Regions from separate parts of the Geobacillus thermopakistaniensis genome, predicted to be linked through region 1. Evidence: predicted binding sites of a transcription regulator. Region 1 holds the regulator's gene; each other region holds the start of a gene.
What was found. The regulator Rex, encoded in region 1, represses fermentation and respiration genes when NADH is low (regulators of the CRP and FNR family bind a similar motif). The targets are predictions, from matches to a motif close to TTGTGAAATATTTCACAA.
Positions count from the first base shown of each region.

Region 2: a site for Rex is predicted at 1,625-1,642, ahead of T260_RS131540 (hemerythrin domain-containing protein). Genes of this name have one in related genera too.
Region 3: a site for Rex is predicted at 1,893-1,910, ahead of T260_RS124605 (cytochrome ubiquinol oxidase subunit I). Genes of this name have one in related genera too.

Region 1 is NZ_AYSF01000051.1:4,197-7,343, forward strand. It holds gene T260_RS128920 (ABC-F family ATP-binding cassette domain-containing protein) at 1-989, opposite strand, end outside; gene moaC (cyclic pyranopterin monophosphate synthase MoaC) at 1,087-1,575, shown strand; gene T260_RS128910 (redox-sensing transcriptional repressor Rex) at 1,591-2,232, shown strand; gene tatA (twin-arginine translocase TatA/TatE family subunit) at 2,249-2,401, shown strand; gene tatC (twin-arginine translocase subunit TatC) at 2,422-3,147, shown strand, end outside.
Region 2 is NZ_AYSF01000039.1:10,750-13,896, reverse strand. It holds gene T260_RS131535 (nitrate reductase subunit alpha) at 1-1,076, opposite strand, end outside; gene T260_RS131540 (hemerythrin domain-containing protein) at 1,109-1,516, opposite strand; gene T260_RS1000000138705 (thiamine pyrophosphate-binding protein) at 1,836-2,387, shown strand; gene T260_RS131545 (multicopper oxidase domain-containing protein) at 2,422-3,147, opposite strand, start outside.
Region 3 is NZ_AYSF01000078.1:66,451-69,597, reverse strand. It holds gene T260_RS124600 (cytochrome d ubiquinol oxidase subunit II) at 1-326, opposite strand, end outside; gene T260_RS124605 (cytochrome ubiquinol oxidase subunit I) at 323-1,669, opposite strand; gene T260_RS124610 (SpoVR family protein) at 1,956-3,147, opposite strand, start outside.

The DNA.
Region 1 (3,147 bases):
TCATAGCCGCTCGGTCGATCGATCGAGAACGAAAAGGAGGCTGATTTTTCATCGCCGACAGGCCGTTCGAGCCGTTCTATTTTTTCCAGTTGCTTTCGCCGGCTTTGCGCCCGTTTGGCCGTCGAGGCACGGGCGATGTTGCGCTGGATGAAGTCTTGGAGTCGGGCGATTTCTTCTTGCTGTTTCTCGTACCGTCTTAACTCTTGTTCGTATTGCTCGGCCCGCAACTCCAAATAGCGGCTGTAGTTGCCGGCATAGTGTTTGAGCGTGGCATTCGACAGTTCGTATACGTCAGTGACGATTTTGTCTAAAAAGTAGCGGTCGTGGGAAACAACCAGGACGGCACCGGGATAGGCTTGCAAGTACTGCTCCAGCCAAGAGAGCGTCTCAAGATCCAAATGGTTCGTCGGCTCGTCCAAAATCAATAAATCCGGCTTGGACAACAGCAATTTCCCAAGGGCAAGACGCGTCCGCTGTCCGCCGCTTAACGACGAGATCGGCGTTGTTTTATAATCATATGAGGAAAACTGCAGCCCGTGCAAAACGGAGCGGATATCGGCTTCGTATTGGTAGCCGCCTTGTTCTTTGTATTGTTCTTGCAGCTCGTCATACGTTTTCAGCGTTTTTTCATAGCGAGCTGGATCGGCGAGTACGTCTGGGTCGCCGAGTTGCATGCTGAGTTCGGCGAGCTGTTTTTCGAGTCCTAGAAGCGGGGTGAATACCTCAAGCATTTCGTCCCAAATGGAACGCGGCGAGTCGAGCCCGCTGTTTTGCGCCAAATAGCCGATTTTGATATGGTTTGGTTTGATGATTTTGCCGCTGTCGAAAGAGAGTTCACCGGCGATGATTTTCAACAATGTCGATTTTCCCGCTCCGTTGCGGCCGACAAGGGCAATTCGGTCGTGGGACTGTATTTCTAGTTTTATATTCGATAAAATAAGGTCAGCGCCGAAATATTTCGTGAGCCCGTGCACTTGCAAAATGATCATGTCATTTCACCTCGCGAATAGTTTAACGTAAGTCGCGAAAACGGTCAAAGACGAATGATGAAAAATCGTGTATAGTGTATAAATGGAGGAGATTGTATTGTCATCGTTCACTCATTTCAATGAACAAGGGCGCGCGAAAATGGTTGATATTACGCACAAAGAAGATACTGTGCGAGTGGCTGTGGCGCAAACGAGCGTGACTGTCAGCCGGGAAATTTACGAAAAAATGACGAGCAATGCGATCGAGAAAGGGGATGTGCTCGCCGTCGCTCAAGTGGCGGGGGTGATGGCGGCGAAGAAGACAGCTGACCTTATTCCAATGTGTCACCCGCTTATGTTAAAGGGTGTGGACATTGCTTTTGCTTGGGAAAACGATGGAGAAGCGCATAAGCTCGTCATCACGGCAACGGTGAAAACGAAAGGGAGCACAGGAGTGGAAATGGAAGCGCTGACGGCCGCTTCGGTCTGTGCGTTGACGGTGTACGATATGTGCAAGGCGCTTGATAAAGGAATGGTCATCGGTCCGACGTATTTGGTCGAAAAAACGGGCGGGAAGTCTGGCCATTACCGACGGAAAACCGATTAGCTAGGGGATGAGATCATGAGCAACGAACAACCGAAAATTCCGCAGGCAACCGCCAAACGGCTGCCGCTTTACTATCGGTTTTTGAAAAACTTGCACGCTTCCGGCAAGCAACGCGTCTCCTCTGCCGAGTTGAGCGAGGCGGTGAAAGTCGATCCGGCGACGATCCGCCGCGATTTCTCCTATTTTGGCGCGCTTGGTAAAAAGGGATACGGGTATAATGTCAATTATTTGTTGTCGTTTTTCCGCCGGACGCTTGAAGAGGATGAGGTGACCGAAGTCGCCTTGTTTGGCGTCGGCAATTTAGGCACCGCCTTTTTAAACTATAATTTTTCGAAAAACAACAATACGAAAATCGTGATGGCGTTTGATGTCGATGAGCGGAAAGTAGGAACGACAGTCGGCGGGGTGCCGGTCTATCATCTCGATGAGTTGGAGGAGCGGCTTCACGAAAACATCCCGGTCGCCATTTTAACCGTGCCGGCCGCCGCGGCTCAAGCGCTGACCGACCGCCTTGTCGCCCAAGGAATTAAAGGCATTTTAAACTTTACTCCGGCGCGGTTGAACGTGCCGAACCATATTCGCGTCCATCATATCGATTTAGCCATTGAGCTGCAGTCGCTCGTCTATTTTTTGAAAAACTATCCATCGCCATCGTAAAAGGAGAGAACAACACATGAAATATTTGTTGCTCGTTGCTGTGATTTTGTTGCTGTTTGGCACGAAAAAGCTGCCAGAATTAGGGCGGTCGTTCGGCCAGTCGCTTCGCGAGTTTAAAGACGCCACAAAAGGGCTCGCTGATGACGAAGAAACGAAAACCGACCGATGACAAGGCAGGATGGAGAAACAATGAATGACAAAGAAATGTCGGTGTATGAGCATCTGGGTGAACTGCGAAAACGGCTCATCATCGTGCTCATCTTTTTTGCTGCGGCGCTTGTCGTTAGTTTCTTTTTTGTCGATGATGTCATTTTGTATTTGCAGCGAACGGCCGAGGCGAAGCATTTGACCATGAACGCCTTCCGCCTCACCGATCCGATTAAAGTGTATTTTCAGTTTGCCTTTGTCATCGCAGCTGTGCTGTCGGCTCCGGTGCTGTTGTATCAAATTTGGGCGTTTGTAAGCCCCGGTCTGTATGAAAAAGAGCGGAAAGTGACGTTAAGCTATATCCCGGCGTCGATCGTTCTTTTTTTAGCAGGCGTCAGCTTCGCTTATTTCGTCTTGTTTCCGTTTGTCGTTCGATTTATGAGCCAGCTGGCTGACCAACTAGGGGTTCAACAAATGATCGGCATTAATGAATATTTTCAGTTTTTGCTTCAGCTCGTGCTGCCGTTTGGCATCGTATTTCAGCTTCCGATTGTTGTGCTGTTTTTCACCCGCTTAGGGCTTATTACGCCGCAGCTTCTTGTTCGCATCCGCAAGTATGCGTATTTAGCGCTGCTTATTTTAGCGGCGGTCATTACGCCGCCGGATGTGTTGTCGCAAGTGATCGTCATGATTCCACTCACCATTTTGTATGAAGGAAGCATTTGGGTGGCGCGCATCGGCTATCGGAAAGCGCAGCGAGCAGTCGAG
Region 2 (3,147 bases), on a different contig from region 1:
CGCAAAAAGCGGCCGGCGGTATAACGATCCCCCTGTTTGTTCAGCATGACTAAAAAGGGCAAATCGGTGTATTTTTTAACATAATCAGAAAAATAATCAGCGGATTGATCGACATAAAACTCTTTTAAAATGACGTGGGTCATCGCCATTGCCAACGCTCCGTCCATTCCCGGCTGCACCGGCAGCCAGTTGTCGGCAAACTTCACAAATTCGGCATAGTCAGGGCTAATAGCGACGACTTTTGTCCCCCGGTAGCGCACCTCAACGTAAAAATGGGCATCCGGGGTGCGCGTTTGCGGCAAGTTCGATCCCCAGACAATCATGTAGCTTGAGTTAAACCAGTCTGAACTTTCCGGGACGTCTGTCTGTTCCCCCCATATTTGCGGAGAAGCCGGCGGCAAATCGGCATACCAGTCATAAAAGCTGAGCAAGGCGCCGCCGATCAAATTCAAAAACCGTGCCCCGGCCGCATAGCTGACCATCGACATCGCCGGAATTGGTGAAAACCCAAAAATGCGATCCGGCCCGTACGTTTGAATCGTATACATCAGTGACGCGGCGATCATCGTATAAACGTCATCCCATTTCGCCCGCACGAACCCGCCTTTTCCACGGGCGCGTTTATACCGTTTCGCTTTTTCCGGATCTTCGACAATCGACTTCCACGCGGCTACGGGATCACCTTCTTGTTGCAGCGCTTCTTTCCAAAGCCGCAACAGCGCCCCGCGCACATAAGGATAGCGGACGCGAAGCGGGCTGTATGTATACCAGGAAAAACTCGCTCCCCTCGGACAGCCGCGCGGCTCATACTCCGGCATATCGGGGCCTGTTGTCGGGTAGTCGGTTTGCTGCGTCTCCCATGCGATTATGCCGTCTTTCACATGCACTTTCCAGCTGCACGAACCTGTGCAATTGACTCCATGGGTTGTACGAACCACTTTATCATGTTGCCAGCGGCGGCGGTATGTTTTCTCTACGTCCCTCCCGTATGGCGACAACTCAGCGTGGCCGGCGATTTTTTCCGACCGACCGAAATACTTCAGTTTGCGCAAAAGCGGAGCAGGTTTTTCGTTCATTCCGTTTTGCCTCTCCTTTCTTTGCCTTTCAATTAAAAAAGCAACGCCTCTTCATCCGTGCTATGGATGCGGTTGATATGAAGCAGCGTGTGAAAGCGGGTCAACACCTCGCGATCGATTTGCCCGGGCAACCGCTGCCTAATTTCAGCAATCAACGTTCTCATCATGTCGTGGTCGCGCTTGAGCTGGGTGATCGTTTCAGCCAACTCCCCTCTCTCTTTTGCCTTTTCGCGGTAAAAGCCTTCTTCTTCTGCTTCCGCATGGGCGATGATCCGTGTTTCCCAGTGCTCTACAAGGGCATCCGCCACTTCAGCGGCATGCTCACAACGCCCATCGGTATATAATGTTTCCAACAGTTCAGTTAGGCGCTTCGCTTCGGCAAAGGCGCCATGATGAATAGAACGATGCGCTTCCAATTTTCTTAGTGACGGTCCGCTCATTTCATCATCTCGCTTCCTTTATTTGCACCGATTCCCTCTATTCCCCTATAATTTCCAAACAACGAATGGATTATGCAGAAACGAGAAAAAGATGTTCCTTGTGCTTCCATGTGACGATATTCACATACATTGCACACATGAGTTGTTTAAATTAAAAAGAAGGTGACAAAATGGTTCATCCTCCCACACGCCTTGGAGCCGATGTACTTATCGAATCGCTAGCCGTTCAAGGGATCACCCACGTGTTTGGCTGCTGCCACGAAAGCACGTTGCCTGTCCGTCATGTGCTAGACTCTTGTCCTTGCCTATCATAATCGAAATGAAACATGAACAGGCGGCTGTTCATGCCGCGGACGGCTGTGCCCGCGCTTCAGGAAGACTCGGCGTGGCGATCATCGGGGCGGGAGTCACAAACAGCATTACCGGAATCGCCGCAGCATTAAGCGATTCTGTACCGCTGCTTGCCATTATTGGGCGGCCTTCACCGGAAGAGCATTTATACGCTCCCGATCTCGATATTTTGAGTCTTTGTACGCCAGTGACAAAATACCATTTGCAAGTAAACGAGATCAATGATATTCCATCTGCTATTCAGCACGCTTACGAAATCGCGCTCCATGGCAGGCCCGGTCCGGTGACGGTGGAAGTCCCCGCTCATCTTTTCCGTCAGGAAGCGGCCGGGTCATATCCGATGAAAAAAGCCGCACTTCCGAAACCGAAGAACATTCCGAGAAAATCGCTTGAATTGGAAAAGCGCCCGATCGACCGTTGTTCGCGGCCTGTCGGACGCTCTCTTTTTCTTTTTTTGGTTGTGATGCGAATCACTTCTTTTTCTTTTCACCGCCGTATAATAAGAGCTATAGGACTTTAGGCGGCTATCTCCCGTTTAGGGAAATGGGGAAACATTAATGTCCGCTTGTTTCTGAGCCGTCGTCTTCGCCCGTTTCGGTCACTTTCAGCATGGCGACGGCTCCTTTTTGTGCATGGTTAAACTGATGAGTGACGATCGGGTATGTTCCCGGTTTGGTGACCGTAAATTCGACGACCGCACCGCCGCTTGCCGGAAGCATCACCGTTTGCATCCCTTTCAGATGGTTATTCGGGTTGCCGTCAAGGTATACATCATCCAACACCGTCCCGACAACGTGGAACGAGCTTACTTCGTTCGGGCCGACGTTGTTGACATAGAGGCGGATTTTCTCGCCGACTTTCGCGAGCAACGGTTTTTCTTTCAGCGTAAACGTATCGCCGTTCGTATTCGGATCACCGGGCTTCAAGGCTTTCGTCGAGAAAACGACATAGCTTGGCACACCGTTTTGGAAATCGTTCATATCGTTATATTTATACCACTCATTTTGAACGAGTACATATTCACGGTCGACTTCCTTATCGGTCGGATAGCCGTTTTTCGGTTTGACGATGATCACACCATGCATGCCGTTGGCGATATGCTGCAACACCGGTTTTGTGCCGCAATGGTACATAAACACACCCGGGTTGTTCGCCGGATAGGTGAATGTCCCCGATTTGCCCGGCATCACGTCAACAAAGTCTTTTGACGGAGCGGCGTGGACAGCGTGAAAATCCATGCTGTGTGGAATGGCTGGATCCATATTTTTCAACGTAAAATG
Region 3 (3,147 bases), on a different contig from region 1:
CCATACGTATGAAACGCATAGTACGAGCCGCGAATAGCTAACAAAATGATGGAGATGCTCGCCGGGACAAGCAAAATAGAACCGTAATAATACGCCGTTTTCGGAAAAAAGCCGACAATGCCGACAAAGAAAAAGACAAGAAAGACGTTCGTCACTTCCCATACAGGGGAAAGATAGCGCTGAATGATGCGGTGCAAAATATGCTGTTTGTTTGCCCAATGGCTATAGGCGCTGAAAAACCCAGCCCCGAAATCAATCGAGGCAACGATAATGTACCCGAACAAAAACAGCCATAACACCGAAATGCCAATGACTTCGAGCGTCATGGCGCCACCTCCCCGTTATTGGCCCGCTCTGCCAGCTCCCGTTCAACCGGGTTGCGGCGGAACATACGGATGAGCACTGTTGCGCTCGCAATTACTAACACCATATACAAAAGGCAAAACAACACAAGCATCGTATCCACATGCGCCGACGATGTCGCTCCTTCCGCCGTTTTCATATAGCCGCGCAAAATCCACGGCTGCCGCCCGACTTCCGCTAAGTACCATCCCGCCTCAATCGCAGCCATCGCCAGCGGCCCTCCCGCCACCAGCAGTCCAAAAAACCACTTTTTCGCCGTCCACTTCCAGCGGAAAATCGATCCGAGCCAATACGCGGCTGCGACAACCATTAAAAACACCCCGATCGTGACCATCACATCGAATAAGTAATGAATGTACAGTGGTGGGCGTTCATCTTCCGGAACTTCGTTCAGTCCGGTCACAACCGCAGCGGGATGGTTATGGGCCAAAATGCTAAGGGCATATGGAATTTCCAAGGCATATTTCACTTCCCCGTCTTCTTGGAGCGCGCCGAACAGGATCAACGGTGCATGGGAGCTCGTTTCAAAATGCCATTCAGCAGCCGCCAGCTTTTCTGGCTGGTATTCGGCTAAAAATTTGCCCGATAAGTCGCCAATCAATGCACTGGCTACCGAAAAAATAAAAGCTGTTTTCATCATTAAATGAAGTGCCTTGCGATGATAAATGTGACGATTGCCTTTCCATAAATGCCAAGCGGCGATCGAAGCAAGCACGAATGCTGACGTCATATACGAAGTCGCCAGCACATGGGCGACTTTCGTCGGCATCGCTGGGTTGAACATAGCCGCGATTGGATCGATGTTGACAAGCTCGCCGTTTTTAAATTCAAACCCTTGCGGCGTATTCATAAACGCGTTCACCATCGTAATAAACATGGCTGATGCTGAAGACCCAATTGCCACCGGGATAAGCAAAAGCAAATGTTTTTTCTGATTTTCGAACCGATCCCATGTATACAAATAAATGCCGAGGAAAATGGCTTCAAAAAAGAAGGCGAACGTCTCCATGAACAGCGGCAAGCTGATCACTTGGCCAGCCAGCTGCATAAAGTTCGGCCATAAAAGCGACAGCTGCAAGCCGATCGCTGTTCCTGTCACCACGCCGACCGCTACGGTGATGACAAAACCGCGCGTCCAGCGGCGAGCGAGTAAGATGTAATGCATATCATTTTTGCGAATCCCAACCCACTGGGCAATGGCGATCATCAGTGGAATCCCGACGCCGATCGTGGCATAAATGATGTGGACCGTCAGTGTCAATCCCGTCAAAATACGGCTAAGCAGCACCGGATCGTAACCGTTCACGATTCATCCCCCCCTTATGAAAACAAGCGGCCAATCAAGGAAAGCAAGACAACAGCCGCAACAGCAAAGCTAACGAACACAAGCGTTTTTTCATGCCGCTTCCACATATCCATCCCCCCGGGCGAACAAACAGTGGTGAAGAATTTGTGACAACCATCACAAATTATCCACTTCATATTATTTCATAAAATCGGGGACGCTATCCGGCATGATTTCGAATAATTTGTGTCATTTTTCACATATTCATCGTGACAAACAAAAAAAGCAGGAGATCCCTGCCCTCATGTTATAAATATTTCCGATGCACCGTTTTCCCGTCATACGTAAACAACATCGGCTTTTCCTCGACGACCGTCTCCATATGGACCGGACGGCCCCACAACTGATAAATGTATGGGAGCACTTTTTCTAAATACTTCAGATCGAGTTCGATTCCTTCATACCAATGCTTCAAATACAACTCTCCGTTGCGCATATAATCGCCGTCATTGACCGTGATATACGGGAATCCGCCGTTTACCCGCATGCTGACGAGTTGGTCGCGGATATGCTCCCAGTTTTTGTCGACGATTTTATATTCTTTCCCCTGTTTTTGGAACAAATACATATCTTCGCGCATGACGAGCTCTTTCGTTAAATAGTTGCGCAAAAACGAAATGTCGGATTCGAGTTCGCGCACTTCAAAAATTTTCGCCCTCCCCGACCCCGGCTTGACGCCGTATTTTTTCATCTCCTCAGTCGGATTATTCCACCGCTCTTCAATGTCTTCAAAAATTTTCAGTCCTAAATAATACGGATTGATGCCAGTGCGCGACGGTTGCACGACGTTGGCGTTCAGTTTCGCAAATTCAATCGCCTCATCGCTCGTCAAATCCATCTCGCGCAAAATGCGCTGATGCCAATACGTCGCCCATCCTTCGTTCATGATTTTCGTCTCCAGCTGCGGCCAAAAATAAAGCATTTCCTCGCGCATCATCGTTAAAATGTCGCGTTGCCAATCCTCCAGTTCGCGGCTGTATTCTTCAATGAACAATAGCACATCTTTTTCCGGTTGCGGCGGAAACTTGCGCCGTTTTTTTCGCGGCGGCGTTTTCAGTTTGTTTCGCTCGTCAAGCGACCATAAATCGTCGTACGGCGTCGATGTTTTCGGAGGCTCCTCCTCTTCGTACACTTCCGTATCTTCCCACGTCCATGACAGCTTTGGCCGCAGGAGCGAGGGATCGATATGCTCCTGAATGGCCAAGACGGCATCCAAAAATTTTTCCACTTCCAATTTTCCGTATTGATGTTCATAATGCTTGATCCGCTCCGCTGTCGCCGCCATGCTTTCCACCATATCGCGCTTCGTGTTGCTGAAGCGTACGTTGTTTTTGAAAAAGTCGCTGTGGGCCAACACATGGGCGACGATCAGCTTATTTTGGATGAGCGTATTCGTATCGAGCAAAAACGCGTAGCAAGGGTCCGAATTGATGACGAGC